2 regions of the Hydrogenophaga sp. PBL-H3 genome follow, and region 2 is predicted to be linked to the other one. Evidence: predicted binding sites of a transcription regulator. Region 2 holds the regulator's gene; the other holds the start of a gene.
The links. The regulator FliA, encoded in region 2, starts transcription of late flagellar genes. The targets are predictions, from matches to a motif close to CTAAAGTTTNNNNNNNNNNNGCCGNTA.

Region 1: a site for FliA is predicted at 776-802, ahead of F9Z44_RS21095 (putative motility protein). Genes of this name have one in related genera too.

Annotation. Positions count from the first base shown of each region.
Region 1 is NZ_CP044973.1:109,929-115,668, forward strand. Features, by position in the region: gene F9Z44_RS21090 (DnaJ C-terminal domain-containing protein) at 1-708, shown strand, start outside; gene F9Z44_RS21095 (putative motility protein) at 833-1,036, shown strand; gene F9Z44_RS21100 (hypothetical protein) at 1,122-1,352, shown strand; gene F9Z44_RS21105 (DUF4189 domain-containing protein) at 1,462-2,400, shown strand; gene F9Z44_RS21110 (hypothetical protein) at 2,455-2,931, shown strand; gene F9Z44_RS21115 (hypothetical protein) at 3,453-4,667, shown strand; gene F9Z44_RS21120 (hypothetical protein) at 5,083-5,740, shown strand, end outside.
Region 2 is NZ_CP044972.1:3,696,601-3,721,537, reverse strand. Features, by position in the region: gene fliI (flagellar protein export ATPase FliI) at 1-463, opposite strand, end outside; gene F9Z44_RS17365 (FliH/SctL family protein) at 456-1,169, opposite strand; gene fliG (flagellar motor switch protein FliG) at 1,153-2,151, opposite strand; gene fliF (flagellar basal-body MS-ring/collar protein FliF) at 2,300-3,976, opposite strand; gene fliE (flagellar hook-basal body complex protein FliE) at 4,160-4,474, shown strand; gene F9Z44_RS17345 (flagellar protein FliT) at 4,616-4,918, opposite strand; gene fliS (flagellar export chaperone FliS) at 4,920-5,348, opposite strand; gene fliD (flagellar filament capping protein FliD) at 5,538-6,914, opposite strand; gene F9Z44_RS17330 (flagellin) at 7,060-8,244, opposite strand; gene flhD (flagellar transcriptional regulator FlhD) at 8,715-9,050, shown strand; gene flhC (flagellar transcriptional regulator FlhC) at 9,098-9,634, shown strand; gene motA (flagellar motor stator protein MotA) at 9,872-10,732, shown strand; gene motB (flagellar motor protein MotB) at 10,751-11,731, shown strand; gene cheY (chemotaxis response regulator CheY) at 11,780-12,166, shown strand; gene F9Z44_RS17300 (protein phosphatase CheZ) at 12,179-12,790, shown strand; gene flhB (flagellar biosynthesis protein FlhB) at 12,927-14,084, shown strand; gene flhA (flagellar biosynthesis protein FlhA) at 14,081-16,156, shown strand; gene flhF (flagellar biosynthesis protein FlhF) at 16,153-17,688, shown strand; gene F9Z44_RS17280 (ParA family protein) at 17,681-18,451, shown strand; gene F9Z44_RS17275 (RNA polymerase sigma factor FliA) at 18,454-19,170, shown strand; gene F9Z44_RS17270 (DUF6891 domain-containing protein) at 19,281-19,910, shown strand; gene F9Z44_RS17265 (CHRD domain-containing protein) at 19,993-20,451, opposite strand; gene F9Z44_RS17260 (VOC family protein) at 20,549-20,968, opposite strand; gene F9Z44_RS17255 (YoaK family protein) at 21,029-21,781, opposite strand; gene F9Z44_RS17250 (FadR/GntR family transcriptional regulator) at 21,819-22,490, opposite strand; gene F9Z44_RS17245 (fumarylacetoacetate hydrolase family protein) at 22,649-23,521, shown strand; gene F9Z44_RS17240 (tripartite tricarboxylate transporter substrate binding protein) at 23,548-24,522, shown strand; gene F9Z44_RS17235 (ABC transporter ATP-binding protein) at 24,726-24,937, shown strand, end outside.

The DNA.
Region 1 (5,740 bases), on a different replicon from region 2:
AGTCGCCATGGCCGCCAGTGCACAGCATGTCGGGGAGCCGGCGCCATCCGAGCCGACCGCTCCTACAGCCAAAGGTGGAGCTCAGCCAATGTCGAGTGTCCAACCTGTCGAGGCCACGGGCAGATCTTTGAGAGTTGCAAAGCATGTGAGGGCAACGGCCTCGGCGCCATGCGCAAATGGAACACAGTTATCAAAACCCCGCCCGGGGCACGCACAGGAGACGTTCTCGTTCAATTCGGAATGGGCGGCAAGTCCAGCAGCCCCGACCTGCAAGGCGAGCTCCATTGCTCCATCGAAGTGCTGCCCCACGATTACCTCCACCTCAACGAAGATGGCGTGCTGGAAGTGAACGCTCTGGTGTCAATTTGGCGGTGGATCGCCGGGGGCGAGGTGGTTGTGCCGCTTCTAGACGGATCCCGGGTGGTGCGATTCCCGTCCATGGCTCATGAGGTGTATGTGAAAGGTGAAGGATGGCCAACGCCAGAGGGCAAGGGAGTGCGCGGTGACCTGTTGGTCCAGATGATGCCGCTTCCGCTCGGGGAATTGACGCAGGAGCAACGCCAGGCGGTTGATAAGCTGGCCAGCGAGGACATGCATCCATTCCTGAAGCAGTGGGATCAGGCCATGCAGGCTTGGACCCACGGCACGCAGGCCACGCGTTTTCCTGAAAAGCCCCCTCGGAAGAAGAAGGCCCCGGGCATGCCGTGAGCAGTGCTGTGCGAGGCGCAAGGTGAGCAAGTTTCATTCGTCGGGGCCACCCGGGGCTGCCAGTGGGATCAAGATCTCCCTCATTCAACCGATAGAGAGGGATCTCCATTCACCAGGACCAAAAGTGGACGTTTCTCCCGCAGCAATGGTTGGTGCCGTCGAGGCAGCCAAACAGGCCAACACCACTCAAGAAGTGCAAGTGGCCGTCATGAAAAAGGCCATGGACATGCAGGGCGCGGGCACGCTTTCGTTGCTGCAGAGCGTCACCGGCAACCTGCCGTTGGCCACCAGTGGCAGTGTGGGCACTCAGCTCAATCTGCTGGCCTGAAAGCCTCGGCGAATTTCTGCCGATAGAGAAGCAAACGCCCAACTCAAAACGGCGAACGCAATCCAACGCTGCGAAGGCTCCACTGTTGCTCCCATCCACCCGCGCGGAAGTCACGGGCGAGGGCGTGTATGAAGTCCAACTCACCGCAGGCAAGACTCACTACACGTGGGCCATGTTTCGCCCCATGCACCAGCGCCAGATCCTGAATGCGGCGGCGCCATCCCGGCAGGCAAGGCGCAAACCTTCCGTAGTTCGCAACGTCACCCTGAACGATAACTGCGTGAACACCATGGCCCACCGCGAGCCGGACCTTTGATGCGAATACCCCCTTGAAAAGTCGAAGACCTTCTGTAGCCTGAGTGCAGGAAAACCGATTTCTCGAAGCCATCAGATGGCATCTCCATAAACCAACTTTTTGTGAACACATGAACCTTCAACTGATCCTCAAGCGCGCCGTGATGGGTGCACTCCTGATGGTGCCCGCCCTGTGCATGGCCTGGGGTGCGGTGGCCGCAAACGCAGACTCTGGGACGCACACCTCGACCGGCTATGGCAGCGCGAGCGAGGCCGAGCAAGCGGCAGTGAAGGGCTGCGAGAAAATGGGCCTGCCCTGCTATGTCCTGATCGAAGCCGCCAACGGCGGGGCGTTTGTCGTCTATGTCGGCAAGGATGGCTATCACGCAGCTTACGCACGAAACCCCAGCGAAGCCAACAACCTCGCCAAGGTCGGTTGCCGCAAGAACTACAAGGGGTGTGAACTCCGCACCGCTGCCTGGGACGAGGGCGCCGTCTGGCTCGCCGTGGCCAACAGCGACGGGGGCTCGTGGGTGCGCTACAACATCACGGATCCCGAGGAAGCCCAGAAGCAGGCCATGGCCGACTGCAAGGGCAAATCGTCCGCGCCCAACACCTGCGCCATCGTGGGCAATGACGCTCACAAAGGGCACGTGGCCATTGCAGCGTCCGAGCGAGCAAAGCTCAGCTACATCTCCGTTGCCACCGGCCGCGAAGCTGCAGCCGCTGGGGCCATGAAAGGCTGCGCGGAATTGCCCGGCAAGCCCGATGACTGCAAGGTGACTCAGCAAGTCAGCAACGACGAGTCCCTACCCACCCCAAACGCCATGAAAGCACTGGCAGCACAAGCCGAGAAGAACCGCGCCGCCAGGTTGCGCGTGAAGTCGAGCGCACCGGTTAAGACCGCGCGCACCACGTCGCGGACCACCGAGCAATACACCTGCGAGACCACCTGCACGAACGCCAGCTGCGTGAGCAGGTTCGGCGACGGCAGGATCGTGCGATGGACCGCGCAGATGAAACACGATGGCTTCAAGTGGGCTTTGGACACCAGCAACTGCGGACGCTGACCTTGCACGACTTCGAACCCTTCACACCACCACTCTCATATTGACGCATCTCCCATGAAAAACACCACCACATCTCACCCACGTTCAACCCGCATGCTGTTCGCCTCGCTGGCCCTGTCGATGGTCGCTCTGCTCGCCGGCTGCGACCAGGTGGCCTCGGTTGCTGAGCCCACGCCCAAGATGGTTCCCTCCGCACAGCACATGCAGGCATGGCGCACCAAGCGTGACGGTCACCAATGGCAGTACACCAGCTTCAAGGTGGAGGACCTGAAGTGCCGCAACCTGAGCGCAGATGAAAAGGCACTCGCAGGACGCAAGATCAACACTGGCAAGTCCTTCGACGAATTCTTCGAGACCATCATTGCCTGCTCCTACAGCGTGCAGGCCGAGCGCCAGAAACACAGCTACCCCGACCAGACCGAAACGCTCAAGCGACAGGTTGATGAAGAGCAGTGGTGGATCGGTCGCACGGACAAACCAGAAGAACGCCACTGGCGCGGCTCCATGCCGTTCCCAGGCAAGCCGATCTGATCCCACTCAACAGCAGGCCTACGCGGATTCAAACCCCGCGCAGGCCTGTTTCGTTTGACGCGCACTCGCGAGTGCATCGACAATCCTGCCCACGACGGGCAATACCCGAGCATCCACGCGCGCATCTGAGCCAGCAAACGCGCCATGGGTGATCCGGTCTTTCTCGACGATGTCGGAAAAGGCTGCTGCGTAACACCGGCAGTTGTGTGCCCCGTGCACACCAAACGTGTGCTCTCACTTCGCGTGACTGCATTCAAACCTCACCCCTTCAGGCAACACGCTTGCCCTTTGGGGCTGCTGTCGTCTGAAGGTTTTCTTCAACCTTCAGACCTCACCCAACAGTCACAGCTTTAACGCTGCGGCGCTGTCAGCAGTTCACCACCACCACCCGCAGGGACACCAAGCTCCCAGTGGGCGCGGGTACTGCTTTCCCTGTTCACAACATCCGCCTCGCCTCCAGACCTCCCCAGGTCCAGAGCGCATGGGTGCGGGCTTTTTGCACATCTTTCAGGAGTCAGCAAATGCAAAGCAACAAGACGAACACCGGCGCCGCTCAAAAGCCCGCTACACCGTCAGGATCAACCACCCTTACGGCTGTGTTGATCGAGTTCACCGTCAAGTGGACAACGGTTGCCGTCATCTTCACCTACAGGGTGTTGATTGCGGTGGCCATCAAAGCCGTCAAGCTTGTTTTCAGAATCGGCAAAGCCCGTGTTGCACCCGTTGCAGCAGTGGCCTCGCAGGAAATGACGACTGGCGAGATGGCATCCGAAGAGAGTGGCGATGTCTCAGTTCAGGCTGAGACTTTCCAGGCACACGAAGCCGCCGAAGAAGATGCGACTGGATACGTCCAGACCGCTGATTTCGAAGCAGCGGACTGGACGTGCGGTCTGCCCTTGCAGCCTGCCGTAGGTGTCATCCACCTGCGCGGCTACACGGACAGGTGCATCGTCAAGCGTGACCTCATCATCAATGAGCCACGCCTGCGCGCCATCATGAAAGGCCGCCGTTTCAGCCTGCCCGACGCCCTCTACAACCCTGTGGAAGGCACCTCGAGCATCAAGGACGAGTCGGTGGAGCTCGCTGAGGCACTCATCAACCGGATCGGCGCCGAGGCGCGCACCACAGCCATGCGCCGTGGTCGCCCCAGCAACGCTGACCAGGCTGCCCCGCAATGGGCACCGTGGGAAGAGGACGATGAGCAAGCCGCAGCACGAGAAGCAGCAGCATCTGAAGCACTCGCCTTGGCAACCGCCCAGGCAAGCGCCAAGGCGCAGGCCCAGGCGCAAGCTCTGGCCACGCTGCAAAAGACCATGGCACGCGATCAAGTGAACGCCCCCGTCCTGCCCAAACAGGTCGAGCAAGCGGTCACGCAACGCCGTGAGGAACGCCAGAAGCAGGCTGCGACCACCATCGCAAGCTCAGCCAACGTGTTCCAGGCCCAGGCCATGAAAGGAATCACCTACGTCGGTCGCATCGCTCGCAGCGGCATGACCAAGGTTGCTCCACGCAAAGGAAACCCCTACGAGGTGTTCCAGGTCGTGCTGCAGCTGGACAACGGTGCCGAAATGTCCTTCCGTGGGACGGAGATCGAGCGTGAGATGGAACGTCTGGAATGCCAGGACGGCCAGCGCATCTCGATCACCCCGATGGGCCAGGTGCCCATTTCACTGCCAAGCGGCGGTGAAGGCACCAAGAACCTGTTTCGCATCGAAACGGAGTTCGCCAACGCCTGAGCATCCCAGCAGGGACGCGAGAGCACAGCAACGAGCACGCCCCCGGGGCGCAGCTCAAACCCGAAAACCACCGGCCCCCCAAGGGACTGGTGGTTTTTTTTCGCTGGTAAGGGGCTGGGGAGCACCGATCAATGCCGCTCGTTGCCAGCCGCGGCAAGGAGCCGGGACCATCCGAGATGTCTGCCTGCAGGCGAGATTTCAGGGCGAGTCTCGTGCCGGGGCTCCGAAGCGGGAGGGCGTTCAGATTGCGAAACACACCCCAGACCGCGCCAACGCATGGTTTTGGGTGCAAAGCCCCAAGGTGATCCGCCTACCCGCCGCCGAACAATCTACACACGCGCACAAGGATGGCCGCGTGCCGGTGCGCACGCGACGTTTGACCGCACGCATGCCACACAACCTCCCGGAGAGTTCCATGACCGCCCAGATGACGAATTCGACCTTCATCAAGCCCTTCTCGTTTGCCAAAGCCCTGATCGCCTCCTTGGTGCTGGGCACGACGCTGGTCGGCCACGCCGGCGGACCCGTGACCGGTGGTTCTTCCGAATGGACCCAGATTGCTAACAACATCGAACTGGCGGTGGCCTCGGGCGAGCAGGCGCGCATCGTCTCCAACACGATGTTGCAGTACGAGACCCAGTTGAAGCAGTACTACAACGAGCTCAAGCAACTGGAAAAACTCACCAACGTCCCGCGCAACGCCGATGAAATTCTCAAGCGCTTCAACTCCGTGAGCGCCTATCGGAATCGACTCAACCAGGCACAAGGTTCCGTTTCCAAGCAGGTCGAAGTCATGAAGAAGCGGATGACAGAGGCACAGCTTGCGGGGCTGCCGTGGGAAGAATACGTGAAGCAGGAGAAGGCACTTGTGGAGCAGAAGAACGCACGCGCCATCCAGCGACTGGAGTACGAGCAAGAGGTGTTCGAAGCGGTGGAAAAGGACTACGAGTTCGCTCGCGAAATCGAGCCGCGCATCGATGAGGCCAGTGGTGTCACCGGTGCACTTCAAGTGCTCAACAAGCAGATGAACCGCTTGGTCACCCAGAACGCCAAACTCACCGAGACCATCGCCA
Region 2 (24,937 bases):
GCTCGATGTCCACGTTGGTGATCGGACCCTGGTGGTCCATCGGGTTGCCGTGCGAGTCGACCACACGGCCGAGCAGGCCCTTGCCCAGCGGCAGGCGCAGCGTGCCACGGTCGTCGGGCGAAGGGGGCTTGTTGGCGTGGCCCACGCGCGGCACCGTGCGGTAGGGCGCCAGCGGGGTCACGCTCGCGCCGCTGGACAGGCCATGCGTGTCGCCCGCGGGCATGAGGAAGGCGCGGTCGTTTGAAAAGCCCACCACCTCGGCCAGCACCGGCGCCTTGCTGCCGTTGCTGATCAGGCACTGCGAGCCCACCGGCACCTTCAGGCCCACGGCCTCCAGCACCAGACCGGCCAGGCGGGTGAGTGTGCCGCGCACCTCCAGCGGGGTCTCCACGCTGGCGTTGACGCGCACGTCGTCCATGAAGTTGCCCCAGCGGCTCTCGGTGCCAAAGGTGCTGTCAGACATCGGTATTTCCCGGGTTCCAGGCCATGTTCATGCCGAGGTTGCCCACGGCGCGCGACCATCGCTTTTCGATCGTGGCGTCCACCGCCGAGGTGCTCGACTCGATCAGGCAGCCACCGGGGCTGATCTGGGCGTCGGCCACGAACTCGGGCAGCGGGCTGTTGAGCGTCTCCTGCAGCACGCCCTTCATGAGCGCGAGGTCGCCCGGGTTCATGCGCACGGTGGCGGGCAGGCCGTCGTCAACCAGTTGCGACAAGGCCTCCGCGATCACCGGTTTGAGGTGCTGTGGGTCGATGGCGATGGTCTGGCGCACCACCTGGCGGGCCAGGTCACAGGCCAGTTCCAGGATGTGGCGCGAGATCTTCTCCTCGCTTTTGTGCAGGTGGTCCTTGGTGTTGTGCAGCAGCTGCGCCATGCGCACGGCGGTCTCTTCGGCGGTCTTGCGCACCGTGGCTTCGAGGGCATCGCGCACCTCCTGGCCGCCGGCATCGTGACCCCGGGCAAAGCCCTCGGCATGGGCTTGCTGGCGCGCTTCCAGCAGGGCTTCGCTGGTCACGCTTTCGGTGTTGTCGGCGCCGGGCTGCTGCAGGTTGTCCTCGCTGCCGTCCACCGCCGAGAAGTGCCAGGCGGCCACGCCTTCGATTTCCTCGCGCGGAATGAAGCGCGAGTGCGGGCTGGACTTCGGCGTGGGCTTAAACGAAGGCTTCATCTTCGCCTCCGCCACCGATCATGATCTGGCCTTCGTCGGACAGGCGGCGCACGACCTTCAGGATTTCCTTCTGCTGCGTCTCCACCTCCGAGAGCCGGATCGGGCCGCGCGACTCCAGGTCTTCGCGCAAGGCTTCGGCCGCGCGCGTGGACATGTTGGCCAGCACCAGTTCGCGCAGTTCGTTGGTGGCGCCCTTGAGCGCGACCACCAGCGAGTCGGTGGCCACTTCCTTGAGCACCATCTGCACCGCCTTGCCGTCGAGCTTGAGCAAGTCCTCGAACACGAACATCTTGTCCATGATCTTCTGCGCCAGTTCGGCGTCGAATTCGCGGATCGAATCGATCACCGAGGTCTCGATCTGCGTGCCCATCATGTTGATGATCTCGGCGGCGGTCTTCACGCCGCCCATGGAGGTCTTGCGGATCTTGTCGCCACCGGCGAGCACCTTGAACAGCACCTCGTTGAGGTCTTTCAGGGCCGTGGGCTGGATGCCTTCGAGCGTGGCGATGCGCAGCATCACTTCGTTGCGGGTGCGCTCGGTGAAGTTCTTGAGCACGCCGGCGGTCTGGTCGGATTCGAGGTGCACCAGGATGGCGGCCACGATCTGCGGGTGTTCGTTGCGCAGCAGTTCGGCAATGGACGCCGGGTCCATCCACTTCAGGCTCTCGATGCCCGAAACGTCGCCGCCCTGCAGGATGCGGTCGATCAGCAGCGAGGCCTTGTCGTCGCCCAGTGCCCGCTTGAGCACGGCGCGCACGTAGTTGTCGGTGTCGGACACCAGCAGGCTCTGCGAGGAGGCCGCGCCGGTGAACTTCTGCATCACCTGGTCCACGCGTTCGTGCGAGACCGAGCGTGTCTTGGCGATGGTCTCGCCGAGCTTCTGCACTTCCTTGGGGCTGAGGTGCTTGAACACCTCGGCCGCCTCTTCCTCGCCAATGGACATGAGAAAGATCGCGGCGTCCTGGATTCCCTGGTCTTCCATGTTCTTGTTCCTTGTCTATGCGCAGCAGAAAAATGAAGTCGGAGCGATGTGCCCCACACCAGGGGCACCACGGCACCGGCTTTGCCGGACCGTAGGTGCCGCCCCCTTGAGGGGGTCGAGCGAAGCGAGGCGGGGGTGTTTCATGGTTCTAGGCGGGCGATTCGCCGTTCACCCAACCTTTGACGATGTTGGCGACGGCCATGGGGTTCTCCAGCGCCAGGCGCTTGGCGTCGCTGATGCGCTGGCTCTCCGGTGTCGGCTCGTTGCTCGGCATCGGCAGGCCAGGGCGCTCGGGCGCCTCGTTGAGCATGGCGTTGAGGGGTTGCAGTTCGGTCTGGTCGCGGCGCACCGGGGACTTGATCAGCTTGAGGCCGGGGCGCACCATGCCCATGAGCACCAGCAGACCCAGGCCCACCATGCCGATCGGCCACGCCAGACCGCGCAGGAATTCCTGGTTGTCGGCCTGCTGCCACCAGGCGGGTTCCGCCACTTCGCTGGTCTTCTCTACATTGAAGGGTGCGTTGACCACGTTGACCGAATCGCCCCGTTCCTTGCTGAAACCGATGGTCTCGCGCACCAGGGCGGTCATCTGCTCCAGCTGCGCGGCAGGGATGGCCACGGTGGTCTCCTTGCCGGCCTTGTCGGTCGTGGTGCGGTGGTTGATCACCACGGCGGCGCTCAGGCGCTTGATCTGGCCGCTGGACTCGCGCACCACCTTCACCGTCTTGTCCACTTCGTAGTTCACCACCGACTCGCGGCGCATGGTGCCGGGTTTGTCGGCGCCGCCCTGAGCGTTCACGCCCACCGGAGCTGCCGCGCCGTTGACAGGCGCGGTGCCGGTGACGGGGGGCTGGTTGCTCACCGCGCCGGGCACGCCCGAGGGGGTGGCGCTGGCGGCGGCGCCGTCCACCACGGTCTGCTGGCTGCGCACCGCGCTGGTGTCGGGGCTCTGGTTGGGCTTGTGCTCTTCGCTGGTGGACTCGACCATGGAGAAGTCCACGTCGGCGCTGACCTGGGCCTTCACATTGTTGCGGCCCACCAGGGGCTCCAGCATCTCCATGATGCGGCGCGTGTAGAGCTGTTCGATCTGCTGGGTGTACTGCAGCTTCTGCGTGTCGGCGCCCTGGGCTTGCGCGTCGGCCGGGGCCGAGAGCAGGCTGCCGGCGTCGTCCACCACGCTCACCGCCTTGGGGTTCATCTCCGGCACGCTGGAGGCCACCAGGTGCACGATGCCGGCCACCTGGGCGCGGTCGAGCGTGCGGCCGGGGTGCAGCGTGAGCAGCACCGAGGCGCTGGGTTTCTGCTGTTCGCGAAAGAAGCCGTTCTGGTTGGGCAGGGCCAGGTGGATGCGCGCGCTCTGCACCGAGGAGAGCGACTGGATCGAGCGGGTGAGTTCGCCTTCGAGGCCGCGCTGGAAGGTCAGGCGTTCCTGGAACTGGGTCATGCCGAAGCGGTTGGACTCCATCTGCTCGAAGCCGGTGACCGAGCCTTTGGGCAGACCTTGCGAGGCCAGGCGCAGACGCGTGTCGTGAACCTTGTCGGCCGGCACCAGGATGGCCTGGCCACCCTCGGCGTGTTTGTAGGGCACGTTCATCTGCGAGAGCTGGGCTACCACGGCGCCGCCGTCCTTGTCGCCCAGATTGGCGTAGAGCACGCGGTACTCGGGCTGGCGGCCCATGAAGAAGAAGGCCAGGGCGATCGCCAGCAGGGCGAAGGCACCCAGACCGAGCTTGATCTTCTGGGCTTGGTCCATGCGCGAGAGGCCTTCGCCGAAAGCGCTGCGGCTCGCGGGCTGGAGTTCTATCGGTGCCAGGGTGGTGCTCATGGGTGCAGGGCTCGGGTAGAGGGTCTGTTTCGGGACGAAGAACATCCCGTTGCAACCGATTATTCGGCCCCACCCCCTGCGCCATAGCCTTGATAAGGCCGTGCTTTGTGCCCTTATTCCCGCCGCGTGCGCGCCGCTCGCCGCCTAGCATCGACGCATCCCATTTTGTGGAAGGAATCTGCCATGGACATGCGCATCTCCCCTATGACCAGCCAGGCGCTGACCGGCGTTGGCCAGACCAACCTGAAACGCCCCGGCGGCGTGGGCGGCGTCGAGGGTGGCTTTGCCGCCAACTTCAAGGACGCGCTCAAGAGTGTGAGCGCCTCACAGGACGAGGCCTCGCGCCTGCAGACCCAGGTGCAGCTGGGCAACCCCAAGGTGAGCCTGGAAGAAACCATGCTGGCCATGCAGAAGGCCCAGGTCGGGTTTCAGGCGACTCTTCACGTGCGCAACCGCATGGTCCAAGCCTACACAGACATCATGAACATGGGGGTTTAGAAGCCCCCCCTGCGCCGCTCACGCGGCTTCCCCCCGTTGGGGGGACGATGCCTGCGGCCTGGCAAAGCCAGTTCCGCGGCATCTCTGGGTTCGGGCATTTCGCGCCGGACCCATTTTTCCTTCCCCGTTCTCCTGTCGTTTTCAATGCATCGGCTGGGGCTGATTTCTGTCGATGAGTTGCGCCAGGTCGTTCAACCACGGCTCGGCCAGGTTGCGGATCTCGGCATCCGTGCGCAGGATGCGCTGCATGATCTTGGTCTTTTCCTTGCGGTCTTCGGGCGCCAGCTCGTCGGTTTTCGACTTGTAGCGCAGCTGCGCGATCAGCACCGCACAGGCGCCTTCCAGGCGCACCACCTGGTCCCAGTTTTCGGTCTTGGCCGCGTCGAGCATCTGGCTGCTCGTGCGCTCGATCGCTTTGTAGTAGTCCAGCAAGGTGTGCTCCATGTCAGGCCCCTTGGCCCGTGGCGGGCGCAGCGGCGGCGGTGCTGCGGATCTGCTTCCACGAATCGGCCAGCGGCTCGATCAGGCCGATCACTTCGGTCACCAGCGCGCGGTCGTTGCGCAGGTTGGCCAGGGTCAGGCGCTGCACGGCGTAGCTGTACAGACCACTCAGGTTCTTGGCCAGGTCACCGCCTTGGGCCATGTTCAAACCGCCCTTGAGGCCTTCTTCGAGGATGCGCACGGCCTTGCCGACGGCCATGCCCTTGGCTTCGATCTCGCCACGCTCCATGGCGCCGCGTGCGGCGTTGAGCGACTGGATGAGGCCGTCAAACAGCATGCCCACCAGCTGGTGCGGGTCGGCGGTGGTCACGCCGGTGTCGGCGGAAACCCGTTTGTAGGCGGAGGCGGCTCGTGAATTCACAGAGGTAAACATGGCTTCGGTTCCTTGTGGCTGATACCTTTCAGTATCGGCACGCACCGTGGGGACTGTAGGCGCCTTGGCGGGGAAATGGGGGGTGAATTTCATGTTGTCGTGTTCCATCGTGTAACCAGACACCAGGCGTGAAAAACCCGACCGTGCAGGGGGTGCGCAGGGTCGGGTTGGCGAGGTCCTGATCGGGCTTTATCCGGAGCTTTTGTTCCACATCGTCACCTGCTGGTTCACGAAGGCGCCCAGGCCGCTCAAGCGTCCCACGGCGGCGTCCATGGCGTTGTATTGCGCCAGGTAGCGGACCTCGGCCCGGGCGGCGCGATCGTTCACGCGGTCCTGTTCCTTGCCATTTCGGGTCACCGCCTGCTTCAACGAGTCGGTTCTGGCGTTCAGCGTACCGGCTGTGCCCGCAATACCGTCCGCGAACGCCTTGACCTTCAAGCCAAATCCCACGGTCGTTGCATCGCCATCTTCAGACGTGAACAGGTTGCGAACCGCCGAAAGATTCTCCATGGCAGCGGTGAGTTTGTCGGCCTTGACCTCCAGCGTGCCGTTCTGCGCCGCGACGATACCGATGTCGGCCAGCCTGGTGAAAGAGCCGTTGCCGGTGACGGAGCGCATCATGCCGCGCAGGGCGTTCTGCAGGCCAACGGCGGTGCTGTCGCCCTGCAGGGATCCCGCCGTCTTCGTGGTTTCGTTGTAGGCCGTGGCCGTGGTCAGCAAGGTGCTGATGCTGTTGTAAGCATCGACGAAAGCCTGGATGTTCTTTTTCATGCCTTCGGTGTCGGCGCTGATGTTGATGTCCACCGCAGCCGTTGTGGGCTTCTTGAGCGTGAGCGTCAACCCGGGCACGGTGTTCGAGAGCTGGTTGGTGGAACTCTCGAGATCCACGCCATCGATCGAAAACTTCGCGTTGGCCGCAGGCTGGGCCTGGGTCATGCCGCCCAGGGCCCCGCCGCCGAAAGCCAGTTTCTGCAAGCCGTCTGCGTTCCCGCCCGTGACCGCCACGGTGAAGGTGTTGGCCGCGCCGGTTTCCTTGCCACGCATGACGATGCGTTCGCCGGAAGCATCTTTGAGAACGGTTGCGGTCACTCCAACGTCGCTGCTGTTGATCTTCGCGGCAATCGCCGCAGGGCTGTCCTCACCCGCCAGGATCTCGACGTCCTTGATCGCTCCACCCGCGACCGAAAAACTCAGCGTGCCGGTACCGAGTCCGCTGGCCGTGTTGAGCACACCGCTGGCTGCAGACTGCGAGGAAGCCAGCGAAGCCACCGACAGCGAGAACCGCCCGGCCGTTGCCGTGGAGGTCGCTGAAACCGCCACCTCTGCAGCATTGCTGGAGGTGGCGTTGAAGCCGCTCCAGTTTTTGGGATCGCCCAGCTTGGCAGCCAGCGTGCCCAGGTTGTCGATGCTGGACTTGATCGTGCTGAGGATGGAAATCTTCGACTGGAAGCTGGTCGCCTGTCGCTGCAAGGGCTGCAGCGGAGCACGCTCCAGAGCAACCAGCTGCGACACGATGCTTTTGACGTCGATGCCGCTGGCAAGACCGGGAGAGGTGATGGAGGCCATGGATTTCCTTCTCGGGATATGCAGGGAGCACGAACACTTTCATGCACCCTGGATATCCCGCAAGCGCCGAAGCAGCGGGGCGGTTTTCACCACCACCGCCGCCCCGGTTGCCGCACCCGAAGGTGCGGCTCTTGCGGTCAAGCGATCAACGCAGCAGGGACAGAACGCCCTGGGGTGCCTGGTTGGCCTGGGCCACCATGGCGGTACCAGCCTGTTGCAGGATCTGTGCGCGCGACAGGTTGGACGTTTCCTTGGCGAAGTCGGCGTCCACGATACGGCCGCGGGCGGCAGAGATGTTTTCCGACTGGATCTGGATGTTGCTCACGGCGTTCTCGAAACGGCTCTGCAGGGCGCCCAGGTTGGCGCGCGAGCTGTTGATCGCGTCGAGTGCGCTGTCGATCTGCGTCAGCGCGGCGGTGGCGCCAGCGGTGGACGACACGTCCAGCACGTCCAGGGCGCCGGTGGTGCCGGCGGTGGAGGTCAGGCCCGTGGCGGCGTCGATGCCGGTCAGGGTGCCGTCGTCAGCGCCGCCGACGGTGAAGGAGCCGTCCCAGGTGCCTTCTTCGGTGGCGGTGAAGTCGATCGAATCGGTGGTCGAGTTGTAGGCTGCGTTCACACCGGTTTCGCCGGACTTGGCGTTGATGGCGCTGACCACCTGGTTGATGCGGTTGGCGGCGCTGCCCGAGGCGGGAATGATGCCGATGTCCACGGCAACACCGCTCTTGCCGGTGATCGTCAGGTCACCGATGGCGGTGGCCGTGCCGAAGGCGGTGGCGGCAGCTGCTGCGCCCGTTGCCGAAGCAGCACCGGTGTCGGCGTTGCCCAGCGAGGTCAGGTTGGCATCGGCGATCGAAGCCACGTTGATCGACTCGCCAGCGTTGGCGCCGACCTGGAAGGTCTGGTTGGTGAAGCCGCCGTTGAGCAGCTTGGTGCCGTTGAACTGGGTGGTGTCGGCAACACGCTGGATCTCTTGCTTGAGCTGGCTCACTTCGGCCTGCAGGGCGGTGCGGTCGGTGTCGCTGTTGGTGGCGTTGGCCGACTGCACAGCCAGTTCACGCATGCGCTGCAGCATGTCGCCGACTTTGCCGAGCGAACCTTCAGCGGTCTGCGCCAGCGAGATGCCGTCGTTGGCATTGCGGGCTGCCACGTTCAGGCCGCGAACCTGGGCGCTCATGCGCTCCGAGATCGCCAGGCCAGCAGCGTCGTCCTTGGCGCTGTTGACACGCAGACCCGAGGACAGGCGCTGCATGGAAGTGGCCAGTGCGCCTGCCGAAGAGGACAGGTTGCGCTGGGCGGTCATCGACATCACGTTCGTATTGATGGTGGTCATAACTAACTCCTAAAGGATGGATAAAAAGTAATCCGGCATTGCTGCCAATCTCAACGCCAGCCAGAAGGCTGGCCGCCATGACCGGAGCTGGCTGCACGCGCCGGATGGACCCCAGGTCTCTTCCAACTCGCCGCTTCACTTGCCGGACGACGAACCTTTCTAGAAGTCCGTTGAGTTCAATTTCGGAGACCTGGGCAGATTCTTTAGCCCTGCTTGAAATTCGTTTCGCAGATAAGACGGTGCACAGGGGTCCTGTTCGGTGCTTTGCCGCGTGGCGCCTGCAGAGGCAGGACCGCTTTGAGAACCAAAGACGTAGGTGATTGGATGACACGCGGGTGCTGAACTCCTGACACCCGGTACAGCCGTTTACCGATTCAAGTTTTTTTACGCCTCGACACAATTACATACATCGGGTCAGGAGTTGTAAGCAAGTCGCCAACAGCACTGACCCCACCACCGAAGGAAACATCATGGACAGCGAACAACTCCTGGCAGAAATCCGCGAAGCCAACCTGACCTATCTGATGCTGGCTCAGAACCTGATCCGCAAGGACCGCGCCGAAGCGCTGTTCCGCCTGGGCCTGACCGAAGAAGCCGCCGACTTGCTGGGCATGCTGTCCACCGCGCAACTGCTGAAGATCGCGTCTTCCAACATGCTGCTGTGCCGCTTCCGTGTGGACGACGACCTGGTGTGGAACCTGCTGACCAGCCACAACGTGAAGAAGGTGGACAACGCCACCACCACGCAGCTGCACGCCAGCATCCTCATGGCTGGCAAGTTCGCCGAGTCCATGGCCGCCCACTGATCTGCGCGGTTACAAGTTTTCCTTCCCTCACGCTCCAGGAGCACACCATGGCCGTCGGCAAAAGCATCCTCAACGAGTCCCGCGACATCGAACGTGCGGTGGCCCTGATCCAGCTCGGTGCGCGCCTGCAGGTGCTGGAGTACGAAACTTCTCTGTCGTATGAGCGCCTGTTGCGCCTGTACAAGGAAGTGGCGGGCAAGAGCCCCTCGAAAGGCCAGTTGCCTTTCTCCACCGACTGGTTCCTGACCTGGCAGCCCAACATCCACGCCTCGCTGTTCCTCAACATCCACGAGTACCTGAGCAAGACCAGCGAACTCGAAGAGATCGACACGGTGATCAAGGCCTTCCGCCTGTACAACGACCAGATGACGGCCAGCTCGATCGAGCCCATCCTCTCTGTCACCCGCGCCTGGCGCCTGGTGAAGTTCGTGGACAACGGCATGCTGACCCTGACCAAGTGCACCTGCTGCGGTGGCAACTTCGTCACCGAGCCCTACGAGAACCGCCACTTCGTGTGCGGCCTGTGCCAGCCTCCGGCGCGTGCCGGCAAGGGCGCGGCCTCAGGCGGGCTCCGCTTGCACTGAAACTTGAGCCCCCACGCTCCGCCGCTGCGCGGGTCGCTGCTCCCCCGAGGGGGTGCGGCCTTGCTTGGGGGGCCCGGCGCGGCGGCCACGGCCTTCAAAACATGAAATGGACCCCGATGCGGGTCCATTTCGCGTTTATGGGTCCCTTCAATCGCACCTAGAGTTGGTCGATAGATAAGGCATTCCCCCAAAGTCACGCGTCACCCGGGTGCCGCGTCCTCTTTCAGGCCCAAACACATGTTCGTCATCATCGGTTTTGTCGTTTCGATGCTTTGCATCTTCGGCGTCTACATCTTCCACGGCGGCAACATCGGCGTGGTGCTCAAGGCTTTGCCGTTCGAGATGACCACCATCCTGGGCGCGGCCTTGGGGGCTTTCCTGATCAACAACCAGATGAAGGTGGTCAAGGCCTCGTTCAAGGGCCTGGCCGGTTGCTTCAAGGGCAGCCGCTACACCAAGGCGCGCTACATGGAGCTCATGGCGCTGCAGTTCGACATCTTGCAGAAGGCGCGCAAGGAAGGCCTGATGGCGATCGAGCAGGACGTGGAGAACCCGCACGACTCGGCGGTGTTCAAGAAGTACCCCACCATCGCCGCCGACCACCACGTGGTCGAGTTCATCACCGACTACCTGCGCATGATGGTCTCGGGCAACCTGAACGCACACGAGATCGAGTCGCTCATGGACAGCGAGATCGAAACCCACCACCAGGAAGCGCACGCGCCGGTGGCCGCCATCGGCCGCCTGGCCGGTGGTCTGCCGGCCTTCGGCATCGTGGCCGCCGTGCTGGGTGTGGTGAACACCATGGGCTCGGTGGGCCAGCCGCCCGCGGTGCTCGGCGGCATGATCGCCTCCGCCCTGGTCGGCACCTTCCTGGGCATCTTGCTGGCCTACGGCGTGTTCGAGCCGCTCGGTGGCCTGATGGACCAGAAGGTGGAAGAGAGCAGCAAGGAATTCCAGTGCATCAAGACCACGCTGCTGGCCAGCATGCAGGGCTACGCGCCTGCCACCGCCATCGAGTTCGGCCGCAAGGTGCTGCTCTCCGACGTGCGCCCGACCTTCAATGAGTTGGAAGCCCACGTCAAAGGCAAGAAGTAATCCAGCGGAAAGCACAGCATGGCGGACGGCAAAAAACTTCAACCCATCATCATCAAGCGCATCAAGAAGAGCGGCCATGCCGCTCACGGTGGCGCCTGGAAGATCGCCTACGCCGACTTCGTGACGGCCATGATGGCTTTCTTTCTGCTCATGTGGCTGCTGGGCTCCACCGCCAAGGGTGAGCTCGACGGCATCGCGAGCTACTTCCAGTCGCCGGTGAAGGTCTCGCTCATGGGGGGGCCGGGTACCGGCAACAGCAGCAGCATCCTGCCCGGCGGTGGACGCGACCTGAGCAAGTCGTTTGGCCAGATGGACAGCGGCGAGGCCGAGCGTGCCGCCAAGATGATGGGGGCCCAGATGGCCCAGGAGCTCAAGGCCCGCCAGGAATCCGCGCGGCTGGACGCGCTGGAGAAGAAGATCACCGTGTTGATCGAGAAGAGTCCCAAGCTCGCCGAATTCGGCTCGCAGATCCAGCTGGAGAAAACCACCGACGGCTTGCACATCCAGATCGTGGACCAGCAGAACCGCCCGATGTTCGACACCGGCAGCTCGCTGGTGAAGCCCTACATGCGCGACATCCTGCACGAGATCGGCAAAGCGTTGGGCGACGTGGAAAACAGCATTGCTCTCGCGGGCCACACCGACGCCACACCCTATGGCAGCGGCGAGCGCGGTTACAGCAACTGGGAGCTCTCGGCCGACCGGGCCAACGCCTCACGCCGCGAGCTGGTCTCGGGCGGTCTGCCCGACAACAAGCTGCGCCGCGTGGAAGGCCTGGCCTCCAGCCGGCTGCTGCGGCCCGAGACGCCCACCGATCCGATCAACCGGCGCATCAGCATCGTGGTGATGACGCAGGCGGCCGAGGACCGCATGACGCCCAGCCCCATCCCTGCGGTCGTAGCGCCAGGCGCTGCCGCGACGGTCGTTGAAACATCCATGGCACCCGCGCTTCAGATTCCCGCCGAAGTGACGAAATCAACTTCAGGGAGCGGCGGCTGAACGGCCACCGTCTCCACCCCATCGACCCACCCGCCCTCGGAGGCTTGCATGTCCACCCCGATGAAATTCCTGATCGTTGACGACTTCTCCACCATGCGCCGCATCGTGCGCAACCTGCTGAAAGAAATCGGTCATACCGATGCGGACGAGGCCGAAGACGGCGCCATCGCCCTGGCCAAATTGCGCAACGGTGCGTTCAATTTCGTGGTCTCCGACATCAACATGCCCAACATGAACGGTTTCGAGCTGCTGGCTGAAATCAAGAAAGACGAAAAGCTCAAGCACCTTCCGGTGCTGATGGTGACGGCCGAAGCCCGCAAGGAAGACATCGTGCTGGCGGCCCAGAGTGGCGCGGCTGGCTACATCGTCAAGCCCTTCACCAAAGCGACGCTGGAAGACAAGCTGGCCAACATCTTCAAGAAGCTCGGCATTTAAAGGACCGATGCCATGAACCACGATGACGCAGCGAACCCCGGCCATCCGCAGATGTTCCAGCAACTCGGCTCGATCACGCGCCAGTTGCACGACGCACTGAAAGAACTCGGCTACACCGACAAGCTCAAGGGCACGGTCGACCAGTTGCCCGATGCACAGAGCCGCCTGTCCTACATCGCCCGCCTCACCGGCGAGGCGGCCGACAAGGTGCTCAACCATGTTGAACTCGGCAAGACCGAGCAGGGCCTGATCGCCGAGCGCGGTCGCCAGCTGGCCGACACCATTTCCCGCGTGCCGGCGCTGGCCAAGGCCATGCCCGAGCTGATGGAGTGGACGAACGACATCATCCAGACCAGCGAGCAGACCGATGCGCGCTTCACCGACATCATGATGGCGCAGGATTTCCACGATCTCACCGGCCAGGTGATCGCCCGTGTGGTGCAACTCGCCGGCACCATCGAAGAGCAGTTGCTCGGCCTGCTGCTGCAATCCGCGCCTTCGGGCCAGCCGGGCCAGGACCACGCCTACGAACTGGCCGGTCCGGTGGTCGATGGCACCGGTCGCACCGATGTGGTCAATGACCAGCAGCAGGTGGACGATCTGTTGGCCTCCCTCGGTTTCTAACGGTTTTGATCAGCGGGGTTCCTCCCCGCTTTCTCAAAAGTGGTTTTGATAAGCGGGGTTCCTCCCCGCTTTATCCCCCTTTAGTTTTGCGGCCAGCCTCGCAGAATGGGCTCATCAAATCGATGAGCTCATTGCGATGGATTCCTCCAGTCAAGACAAGAACCTGCCAGCCACCGCGCAGCGCCTGAAGAAGGCGCGCGACGATGGCCAGGTGCCGCGTTCCAAGGACTTGTCCAACCTGTCGGTGCTCGGTGGCGGCTGCTTGCTGCTGCTGGCGCTGGCCCCCACGGGCTTCGAGAAACTGCGCGGGGCGTTGCAGAGCCAGCTGCGCTTTGACCACGCGTCGCTGCAGCAGCCGGGCCAGATGCTGCAGCGCCTGGCCGATGTGTTTGCCCAGGGCCTCATGCTCTATTTGCCACTGGGCGTGCTCGTGCTGGCCGTGGCCATCGGGGCCACCGTGGCCTCGGGTGGCTACGCGCTGAGCACCAAACCCCTGATGCCCGACTTCAGCCGCGTCAACCCGCTCAAGGGCATCGGGCGGCTGTTCTCCAAACAGCAACTGGTCGACACCTTCAAGCTCGCCGGCGTGACCGCCGTGGTGGCCTTTGTCGCCTGGCAGTTCATCCGCTCGCACGTGGAGCTGTTCGGCACGCTGGTGATGCAGCCCCTGGAGTCCGGCATTGGCCAGCTCGGCAACTGGATCGTGGCCGGCGTGGGCCTGCTGCTGCTGGTGGTGGCGTTCTTTGCGATCGTCGATGTGCCGCTGCAGAAGTTCCTGCACGGCAACCAGCTCAAGATGTCCCTGCAGGAAGTCAAGCAGGAACACAAGGAAGCCGAAGGCGACCCGCATGTGAAATCGCAGCGGCGCGCGCGCCAGCGCGAGATGGCCCAGCGCAACAGCGTGGGCGCAGTACCCAAGGCCGACCTGGTGGTGATGAACCCGACCCACTACGCGGTGGCGATCCGCTACGACGATGCCTCCATGAACGCGCCGCGCGTGGTGGCCAAGGGCGCCGATCTGATCGCCATGAAGATCCGCGATGTGGCCAAGGCGCACAACGTGCCGGTGCTGCAGTCGCCCATGTTGGCGCGTGCGCTCTATGCGCACGCCGAGATCGACGGTGAGGTGCCCTCGGCCCTGTACACCGCCGTGGCCCAGGTGCTGGCCTACGTGTACCAGCTCAGGGCCGCCCTCAAGGGCCAGGGCGCCATGCCGGGCGAGATGCCGGTGCCGCAGGTGCCGCCCGAGCTGGATCCGCACTTCAAGAAATCCGCTTCCAAGGACGCCGAATGAACGCCCTCGCTCCCCTGCAGCAATGGTTTGCGCGCAACGCCGGCTGGGCCGGTGGCCTGGCCGCCCCGATGCTGGTGATCACCATCCTGTCGATGATGGTGTTGCCGCTCCCGCCCTGGGTGCTCGACACGTTCTTTACCCTCAACATCGCGCTGGCCCTGGTGGTGATGATGGTGGCGGCCTACATGCGCCGCCCGCTCGATTTCTCGGTGTTCCCCACCGTGCTGCTGCTCACCACGCTGCTGCGCCTGTCGCTCAACGTGGCGTCCACCCGCGTGGTGCTGCTCGAAGGCCACACCGGCCCGGGCGCGGCCGGCGCGGTGATCGAGGCCTTTGGACACTTCCTGATCGGCGGCAACTTCGCGGTCGGCTTCGTTGTGTTCGTGATCCTGGTGGTGATCAACTTCATCGTGATCACCAAGGGCTCGGAGCGCATTGCCGAGGTGTCGGCCCGCTTCACGCTGGACGCCATGCCCGGCAAGCAGATGGCGATCGACGCCGATCTGAACGCCGGCCTGATCGACGAGAAGCAGGCCAAGAAACGGCGCCAGGAAGTGGGCGACGAGGCCGAGTTCTTCGGCTCCATGGACGGCGCCTCCAAGTTCGTGCGGGGCGATGCCATTGCCGGCATCCTGATCCTGGTCATCAACATCATCGGCGGCTTCGCGGTGGGCGTGATGCAGCACGGCCTGTCGGCCAGCGAAGCGGCCAGCACCTACATCCTGCTGGCGGTGGGCGATGCGCTGGTGGCGCAGATTCCCTCGCTGCTGATCTCGGTGGCCGCGGCCATGGTGGTCTCGCGCGTGGGCAAGGACGAGGACCTGGGCGCGCAGGTGATGCAGCAGATGTTCATCTCCGCCAAGGTGATGGGCATCGTGGCCGCGGTCATGTTCCTGCTGGGCGTGATCCCGGGCATGCCGCACGTGGTGTTCCTGGCCTTCGCCGCGATTTTTGGTGGCCTGGCCTGGTGGCGCGTGCGGGTGGATGCCCGCCCCGTGGTCGAGCCCGAAGCACCCGCCGCGCAGAGCGACGGAGAAGCCACCTGGGACGACCTGCAGCCGGTGGACCTGCTCGGCCTGGAACTGGGTTACCGCCTGATCGCCATGGTCGACAAAACCCGCCAGGGCGACCTGCTCACCCGCATCAAGGGCGTGCGCAAGAAATTCGCGCAGGAGGTGGGTTTCCTGCCGCCGGCCGTGCACGTGCGCGACAACCTCGAACTGCGCCCCAGCGCCTACCGCATCACCCTGCGCGGCGTGGTGGTGGGCGAGGGCGAGGTGTTCCCCGGCATGTTCCTGGCCATCGATCCGGGCGGTATCGGCACGCCGCTGATCGGCACCCCCACCACCGACCCGGCGTTTGGTCTGCCCGCGCACTGGATCGAAGACAAGCAACGTGAAAACGCGCAGATGGCCGGTTTTACCGTGGTTGATTCCGAGACTGTGCTGGCCACGCATCTTTCACACTTGATGCAAGTCCAGGCAGCCAAGTTGCTGAGCCGGACGGAGACCCAGGACCTGGTTGAACACGTCACCAAGCTGGCCCCCAAATTGATCGAAGAAGTCGTGCCCAAGATGATCTCCGTTGCCTCCTTCCAGAAAGTGCTGCAGCTGCTGCTGGAAGAGTCGGTGCACGTGCGTGACATCCGCACCATCATCGAAGCCATCGCCGAGCACGCCACCGCCACCACCGACCCGCAGGAGCTGGCCCGCCGCGTGCGCATGGCGCTCTCGCCGGCCATCGTGCAGCAGATCTACGGCCCGGTGAAAGAGCTCGAAGTGATCGCCATCGAGCCGGGCCTGGAGCGCCTGCTGATGCAGGCCCTCAGTGGCGCGGCCAACGGAGCGCTGGACCCCGGCGTGGCCGAGATGCTGAGCAAGTCGGCCACCGACATCGCCAACCGCCAGGAAGAGAAGGGCGTGCCCGCCTGCCTGCTGGTGCCCGACGCGATCCGCAACGCCATGGCGCGCCTGCTGCGCCGTGCCGCTCCCCGCCTGCAAGTGCTGGCGCACAGCGAAATTCCTGAAACCCACCTGATCCGCATTGGCCCGATTCTTGGAGAACTTGCATGAACATCCAGCGCTTCACCGCCCCGACCTCCCGCGAAGCCATGGCCAAGGCCCGCAACGCCTTCGGCGACAGCGCCGTCATCCTCTCCACCCGCTCCACCAGCGAAGGTTTTGAGGTGATGGCCGCGGCCGAGGAAAGCCTGGCCTCGCTGGCCGACAACGCCAGCCCCGCGCCGATCGCCACCCGCCCGCCCGCCGCGCCGAGCTCCTTTGCCGCCCGCGCCAAGGCCGCCGCCACGCAGGCCCAGCCCGAGTCGGTGGAGGGCGACACCGAAGCCCTGGCCATGAGCACGCTGTCGTTCCAGGAATATGTGCGTGAACGCATGCTGCGCAAGCGCCGCGAGTCGATGCAGGAAACCGCACCCGCCGAGCAACCCGCACCGCAGCGCCGCGCCCCGGTGCAAGCCGCGCCGGTGCAGCCTGCGCCGATGCCCGCTGCCGAGCCCATCGTGGTGCCGGTGCAGCGATTCAACGAGCCGGTGCAGGCCGCCTTCGGCAGCCGCCTGGGCCAGCAGCCTATCCGCACCCGCGAAGCAGAACCGTCGTGGGAAGACTCGCAGCCCTCGGTGCGTTTCGCCAGCAACGAAGACACCCGCATGGCGGTGGAGCTCTCCGCGCTGAAGGAGATGATCGAAGAGCGCTTCAACACGCTGGCCTGGCTGGGCTCTTCCAAGCAGAACCCGATCCAGTCCAACCTGATGCTGAAAATGATCCGCGCCGGTTACTCGCCCGCCATGGCCCGCGCCGTGCTGGACCGTGTGCCCGCCGACGCCGCAGCCCCGGAAGCCTTCCGCTGGCTCATGGACGTGATCACCCGCAACCTCAAGGTGAGCGCTTCCACCGCCGGCCTGTGCGACGAAGGCGGCGTGGTCTCGCTGATCGGTGCCACCGGTGTGGGCAAGACCACCACCGCGGCCAAGCTCGCGGCGCAGTGCGTCAAGCAGTACGGCGCCGCCAGCGTGGGCATGATCACGCTCGACACCTACCGCGTCTCGGGTTACGAACAGCTGCGCGCCTACGGCCGCATGCTCGGTGTGGTGGCCCACCTGGCGCACGACCGCGCCGCGCTCAAGGACCTGCTCAACCTGCTTTCGGGCAAGCGCCTGGTGATCATCGACACCGCCGGCCTGGGCCAGCGCGACCAGCGCATCCAGGACATGCTCGACGTGCTGGACATGCCCAAGGTCAAGAAGACCCTGGTGCTCAACGCCGGCTCGCAAGGCGACACGCTGGACGAAACCCTGACCTCGTTCAAGGCCAGTTCGCTGCACGGTGTGGTGCTCTCCAAGGTGGACGAAGCCGTGAAGCTCGGCCCGGCCCTGGACGCGCTGATCCGCCACCAGGTGACGCTGCGCGGCGTGGCCAACGGCCAGCGCGTGCCCGAAGACTGGCAGAACCCCGATGCCTCCGCCCTGGTGCGCATGTCCATGGGAACGGCCGGCAAGTCGGCCTTCGATCCGGTGGCCACCGACATGGGCTTCTACTTCGCCCCCACCAACGCACGCGGTGTGAACCTGGGAGCCTCGCATGTTTGAACACGGCTTTGATCAAGCCGCCGGCCTGCGCGGCGAGAGCCGCAGCGGCAGCGCTGCCTTGCTGGCGGTGGCCAGCCCGGCGCAGCCTGCGCGCGGCTACGAGTGGCTTTGCATGCTGGCCGGCTGCCTCACGAACCAGGGCCGCTCGGTCGTCATCGTTGACGGCACGGCCACCGAATCCAGCGGTGCCCAGCGCGGGAACGGCAGCCACCTTGGCCTGCTGCGCGCGCTGCAAGACCCCTCCATCGGCCACCTTGAGCAACCCGCGGACAACGCCGACTGGCTGGTGATGCCCGGTGCGCGTGGCCTGCAGGCCCTGCAGGAAACCGCGCACGCCGCGGGCGCACCGGTGGCGCTCGCGCGCCTGCTGGCGCCGTTTGCTCCGGGCGTGATCGTGCTGCTGTTCGCGCCGGCCTTTGGCCTGGCCGGCGTGTTGCCCGGTCTCAATGCCCGCACGATGGTGCCGGTGCTCGACCAGCCGCAGGCCGCCATCGACGCGTACGGTGCGGTCAAGCTGCTGCACTCGGCCGGTTTGTCGCCGGTGCTCGCGCCCCTGGCCGCCGGCGGCGCGCAGGTGCTGCAGCCACTGGTGACCTCGGTCACCGACTGCGCGGCACGCCACCTCGGGCTCACGCTGGAGAGCTGGCCCGCCCACACCTGGGGCCACCGTGCCCAGGCCTGCGCCATCACGCCGCAGGCTGAAACAGACACACACGGGTACCACGGCCTGGTCCGCGCCGCCCCGACACCACTCTGGAGCTGAAGATGTACACCGCCAAAGGCACGCTCAACCGCGACGAGCAGCTGCGCAAATACAGCCCGCTGGTGCGGCGTCTGGCCCACCACATGATCGCCAAGCTGCCGCCCAGCGTGGAGCTCGACGACCTGATCCAGGTCGGCATGATCGGCCTGACCGAAGCGATTGCGCGCTTCGAGCCCACGCAGGGCGTGCAGTTCGAGACCTTCGCCAGCCAGCGCATCCGCGGCGCGATGATCGACGAACTGCGCGAAGGCGACTGGATGTCGCGCGGCTCGCGCAAGAGCCAGAAAGACATTGAACAAGCGGTGAGCCGCCTGCAGCAGAAACTGCAGCGCGTGCCCAAGGAATCTGAAATCGCCGCCGAGCTGGGCATGCCACTGGCCGACTACCAGCACCTGCTGGCCAAGGTGCGTGGCACGCAGCTGGTGTACCTGGAGGACATCAGCGGGAACAGCGACGACGAAGACGGTTTCCTGGACCGCCACATGGGCGACAGCGAAGCCGACCCGTCGGCCAAGCTGCAGGATCACCGCATGCGCACCGCCCTGGTGGCTGCCATCAAGGTGTTGCCCGAGCGCGAGCAGCAGATCATGAGCATGTACTACGAGCACGACATGAACCTGAAGGAAATCGCAGCCGTGCTCGGTGTGACCGAATCGCGCATCTGCCAGTTGCACAGCCAGTCGATTGCGCGCTTGCGCTCGAAGCTGCGCGAGCACTGAAACAGGCGCAATACCGCAGAGGCAGTAGCCGTTGGCGAGCGGCAACGGCCACTGGTGCCAGGGGAGGGGCGTGGCTAGCATGGGCCGCCCACCCTCGACACCCACATGCCATGACCGACGCCAAACGCCCTTCGCTCGACGAGAACCCAGACCGTGCTGCCATCGATGCCACCCACGACATGGCGTCTGTTGTTGAAAACCTGATCTGGTACGGCTTTCAATCGGCCGCTGACATCGATGCGCTGATCGACGAGGGGGTCACAGCGGGTGACGGCTTCGACGTCGCCCGGGTCAAGGCCTTCGCCGCCACGACACTGGCGAAGAAACGGGCCGCCGAGGCCACTTGGCCACACGCCACCGACTGCGACAAGCTCGATCGCGCCTTTGCCCGATTGCATGAGCAGGGCATCTGCGCCCTGCATTGCACCGGTGACACCCAGGACGACGGCTTTGAAGCCGTGATCGATGCACTGAGTGACGACGGGGTTCCGGAAGACCGGTACCACGGCTACTGCTTCTATTACAGCCAGGACATCGACCGCGCCCTCGACGAAGAAGGCTTGCTGCTGGCCTATGGCCATCTCGGCCGCAGCGAAGTGAAGGAGAGGGAGCACCTCGCGGTGGGGCAGCTGGTCTGTGAAGCCCTGCGGCACGAGGGCCTCACAGTCGCGTGGAACGGTTCAACGAAGCGCCGCATTTCGCTGGCCCAGCTGGACTGGCAGCGGCGCACACCGGGCTGAGCGCAGCGCCAACCGGCAAAAAAACAAGGCCTGCCGGCGTCTCATGACGCCGGCAGGCCTTGTGCTGTGTGGGTTGATCGGGTCAGGGCTTGAGCTGGGCGCGGATCTCGCCGCCCTTGTTGGCGTTCGAATGCACGTTCACGTACAGCGAACCCCCGTTGTAGGCCGCGAGCTGTGCCGGCGTGAGCTTGGCGCCGGCTGGCACCACGTAGGTGTTGTCCCCGGTTTTGGTCAGTGTCACGATGACCGGGCCGTTCTGACCGGCCGGGGCGATGTGGATGTGCGCCATGGTGCTCACCAGGCCGGCGGTGGTGACGCTGCCGCTCACGGAGCCGTCAGCGGTTACCTTGATGTTGGCGGTGCCGCTGGCGGTGGTGGTCACGGGGGGCACTTCCTGGGCGCCATTGAGCTTCTCGTCACCGCGCACGGCGCTGGTCACCGTGTTGGTCATCTTGTCGACCGTTGCGCAGCCCATCAGGGTGGTGAGTGCGGCGGCGGCCACCAGGCCGAGCAGGGTTTTGGTGTGGAAAACAGATGTCATGGGAGCTCCTTGCTGTTTGTGAATCGGACCTGATCAGTATGGGTTCGCCACGCGAGCAGGTCATGGGGGTTGACCCGAACACGGTCCCCGGTGGGGCTCACCAGCTGCCGCTGTTGGCCATGTCCACCCAGGGCTGGCTGGGGGGCAGGGCGTCGCCTTTTTGCAGCAGCTCGATGGAGATGTTGTCGGGCGAGCGCACGAAGGCCATGTGGCCGTCGCGCGGGGGGCGCAGGATGGCCACGCCGTGGGCCTGCAGGCGCTCGCAGGTGGCGTAGATGTCGTCCACCTGGTAGGCCAGGTGGCCGAAATTGCGGCCGCCGGTGTAAGCCTCGGGGTCCCAGTTGTGGGTGAGCTCCACTTGCGCGCTGTGGTCGCCGGGTGCGGCGAGAAACGCCAGCGTGAAGCGGCCTTGGGGCACTTCACGGATGCGAATCACCTCCAGGCCGAGCGCGTCGCGGTAGAACTTCAGGGAGGCCTCCAGGTCGGTCACGCGGACCATGGTGTGCAGGTATTTCATGAGGGCTTTCGGAGTGGGATCGGGATGGTCTTTTGATTGGACCGAAGTTGCAAAACCTTGTCAGGGGCCGGCTTTTCGCGAGCGCAGAAGGTCGTCCACCGTGGGTACCAGCGCGAGTACCGCCAGCACCAGCGCCAGCGGCACGGTGAAGCCGTAGCCCACCTGTTTGAACCCATAGGCGCCGGCGATGCCTCCGGTGGTGAAGGCCGCCAGCAGGCCCGCCAGCACCGCCATGCGCGGGCGGTCGGCACGCACTTTCAGGGGATGGTCGGGGTTGTGGTTCCAGTAGATGAGCTTGCCCAGCTCGATGCCCAGGTCGGTCACGATGCCCGTCATGTGGGTGGTGCGGATCACCGCGTTGGAGAGCTTGGTGGCGATCGCGTTCTGCAGCCCCATGATGAAACACAGCAGCACCACGGTGAAGGGGATCAACAGGCCCTCGAAGGTGGAGAGTTGCGCACCAAGCAGGCCAAAGCACAGGATGAGCGAAGCCTCCAGCAGCAGGGGCAGGGCGTATTCGCTGGAGAGCTGGCGCCGCCGCGCGAAGTTGACCATGACCGCGCAGCACATGGCGCCCATCAGGAACGACAGCACGCCCACGGCGGCGTCCACCACCAGGCCCATCTGGCCCAGCGCCAGGTTGTCCGCCAGCGAAGACACCATGCCCGTGACGTGCGAGGTGTATTGCTTCACCGCGAGGAATCCGCCTGCGTTGATGGCACCGGCCACGAAGGCCAGCACGAAGCCGAGTTCCCGGTTGGACTCGGCGGTGCGCTGGGTGCCGATCAGGTAGCGGGCGTAGTTGGCGGGCATGGAGCCGACACGTTACACCAGCGCCGCTGAAAGACGCTCAGTGCCCCAGCAGGTTGTGTCGCACGTGCAGCAGGTGGTCCAGGGTGCTGGTCTTGGCGCGCGCCGCGTCGCGGTCGCGCAGGGCGTCCACCAGCTGGCGGTGCTCTTGCTGGTAGGCCAGCCGGCGCTCGGGCGTCACGCTTTTCTTCTTCAGTTGCCCCCAGTCGCCCTGGGCGCGCACCTGTTTCATGAGCTTGAACACGCTGGAGACAAAGGTGTTGTGCGCCGCATCGGCAATGGCCTCGTGCAGTTCACCGTCCCAGTGCTCGAACTCCTCCAGGCTGCTGGCGCGTTCGGCGCTGGTGCAGCAAGCCAGCATGCGTGCGAAATCGGCGGTGGTGGCGTTGCGCACCACCAGGTCGATGATGGCAGGCTCCAGCGCCAGGCGCGCTTCCATCAGCTCGGCCGGGCTGGTGTGTTGCGCGGAGTCCTGCTGGATCAGGCGGTCCAGGCTGGACGGGGCTTGTTGCGCCACGAAGGTGCCACTGCCCACGGTCTGCTCGATCAGGCCTTGCTGCTTCAGATCGGCCAGGGCCTTGCGCACCGTGGTGCGGCTCACGCCATAGCCCTCCGAGAGTTCACGCTCGGTGGGCAGTCGGTCGCCGGCCTTCCAGTGCCCGGCCTGCAGCTGGGTCAGGATGGTCTCGCGCAGGGAGGTCGAAATGGTCATGGTGGCCGGAAATATACCAAAACAGACCAATCACCGCCATTGGGCGGTGACCTCGGCGACATCGGTGAAAACCCGCTGTGGTCGTGTCCCGGTATGGTCTAACATCGGCCCGTTCTGGTATCTATTGGTACTTATTGGTATTAACTCAAGGAGTCTGTGTGCGCATCGCTACGTTTGTTCATGAAGGTCAACGCCGTGTCGGGCAGGTTTCTGGCGATGGTCAGAGCGTCACGGCTTTTGCGCTGGACGCTGCCCAGGCGGCGCGCGGGGCCTTGCCTCTGATCGAAGCCGCGGCGCAGGGTGCGGCTTTGCCGGCGCTCACGGGCCCGGCCATTGCGCTGGCTTCGGTGCGCCTGGAGGCGCCGCTGCCGCTGCCGCGACGCAACCTCTGGTGTGTGGGCCGCAATTACCACGAGCACGCCAAGGAACTGCAGGCCTCGGTGTTCAAGGACAACAACGCCAACCCGGCCACCTGGCCGATCGTGTTCACCAAGGTGCCCGAGTGCGTGGTTGCCACCGGCGACAACGTGGTGCTGCCGGGCGCGGCGGTGTCGGAGCAGATCGACTACGAAGCCGAGCTGGCGGTGGTGATCGGCGTGGGCGGCAAGAACATCGCACGCGCCGACGCCATGAGCCACGTGTACGGCTACACCATCGTCAACGACGTGACCGCGCGCGACGTGCAGATGCGCCACCAGCAGTGGGACATGGGCAAGTCGTTCGACACTTTCTGCCCCATGGGTCCGTGGATCGTCACAGCCGACGAGCTGGACGGTCAACACACCCGCGTGCGCTGCTGGGTCAACGACTCGCTGCGCCAGGACGGCCGCACCGAAGACCTGATCTTCGACATTCCGACGCTGATTGAAACCATCTCGCGCGGCATCACGCTCTACCCCGGCGATGTGATCGCCACCGGTACACCCGCCGGCGTGGGCCTGGGCCTGAAGCCGCCGGTGTTCCTGCGCGCGGGCGACGTGGTGCGCATCGAGATCGACGGCATCGGCAGCCTGCAGAACGCCTTCGTCTGAACCCCGCAACAACAGGAGAATTCTTGATGAACCGACACTTTCGCAGCCTGTGCCTGGCCGCCCTGACCGTCACGGCCGCGTGTGCAGCCGTGGCGCAGTCGGCCTACCCGACCAAGCCCGTCACCATGGTGGTGCCGTTCCCGCCCGGCGGCGTGGCCGACACCGTGGGCCGACCGATCGCCGAAGCCATGGGCAAGGTCCTCAACCAGCCAGTGGTGGTGGTCAACCGGGGCGGCGCCGGTGGTGGCATCGGCATGGCCCAGGTGGCCAAGTCGGCGCCCGACGGTTACACCCTGCTGATGGCTCTGTCGTCGGTGGTGGTGCTGCCCGAGGCCGACAAGATCCTCAAGCGCGCGCCGATGTTCGAGCTGGACCAGCTGGTGCCGATCGCCCGCATCACGGCCGACCCGACGGTGCTGGTGGTGCGCGCCGACAGCCCGTGGAAGACCTACGCCGAGTTCATCGCCTTTGCCAAGGCCAACCCGAGCCGCATTTCGTTTGGTTCGTCGGGCAACTACGGCACCATGCATGTGCCGATGGAGCAGCTCAAGGGCGCGACTTCCAGCTTCATGCTGCATGTGCCCTACACCGGCGCCGGCCCGGCCATCCTGGGTCTGCTCAGTGGCCAGGTCGATGCCCTGGCCAGCGGTCCGGCCAGTGTGGCGGGCCAGATCAAGGCGGGCAAGCTGCGCGCGCTGGCGCACTGGGGCGAAGGCCGCCTGGCGCTGCTGCCCGACGTGCCGAGCTTCAAGGAACTCGGCGTGCCGATCGTCTACTCGCAGTGGTCGGGCATCTTCGTGCCGGCCGGCACGCCGCCCGACGTGGTGGCCAAGCTGCGCGAGGCCGCGCGCGCTGCCACCCGGGATGAGCGCACCATCCAGATCATGACCACCGCGGGTACCTCGTTCCAGTACCAGGACGCCCCGGAGTTCGACCGCTTCGTCAAGGAAGACGCGGGCACCATGGTCAAAGTGGTGCGCCAGATCGGGCAGGTCAATTGAGTCCGTGTCGCTGTCCTGGGCGCGACTGAACAGGGGTGGATTCCCTAGGTTGAGAAATCTGTAAGTCCACTAACAATCGCTCCAACGCAGACATCCGCTTGTCGGCCTTTCACAGCACCGACAACGCAAGACACAGGAGGACGGATTTCCAGCGACCCCGCCGACCGAAAGGCCCACGGGGTTTTTGATGGTGATCGACATTCATGAGCACCGAATACATTCTCGAAACGCAGGACCTCACCCGCGAATTCAAGGGGTTTGTCGCGGTTGACAAGGTCAACCTCAAGGTCAAGCGCGGTTCCATCCACGCGCTGATCGGCCCCAACGGTGCCGGCAAGACCACCATGTTCAACCTGCTGACCAAGTTCCTGCCCGTGACCTCGGGCAAGATCGTCTACAAGGGCGAAGACATCAC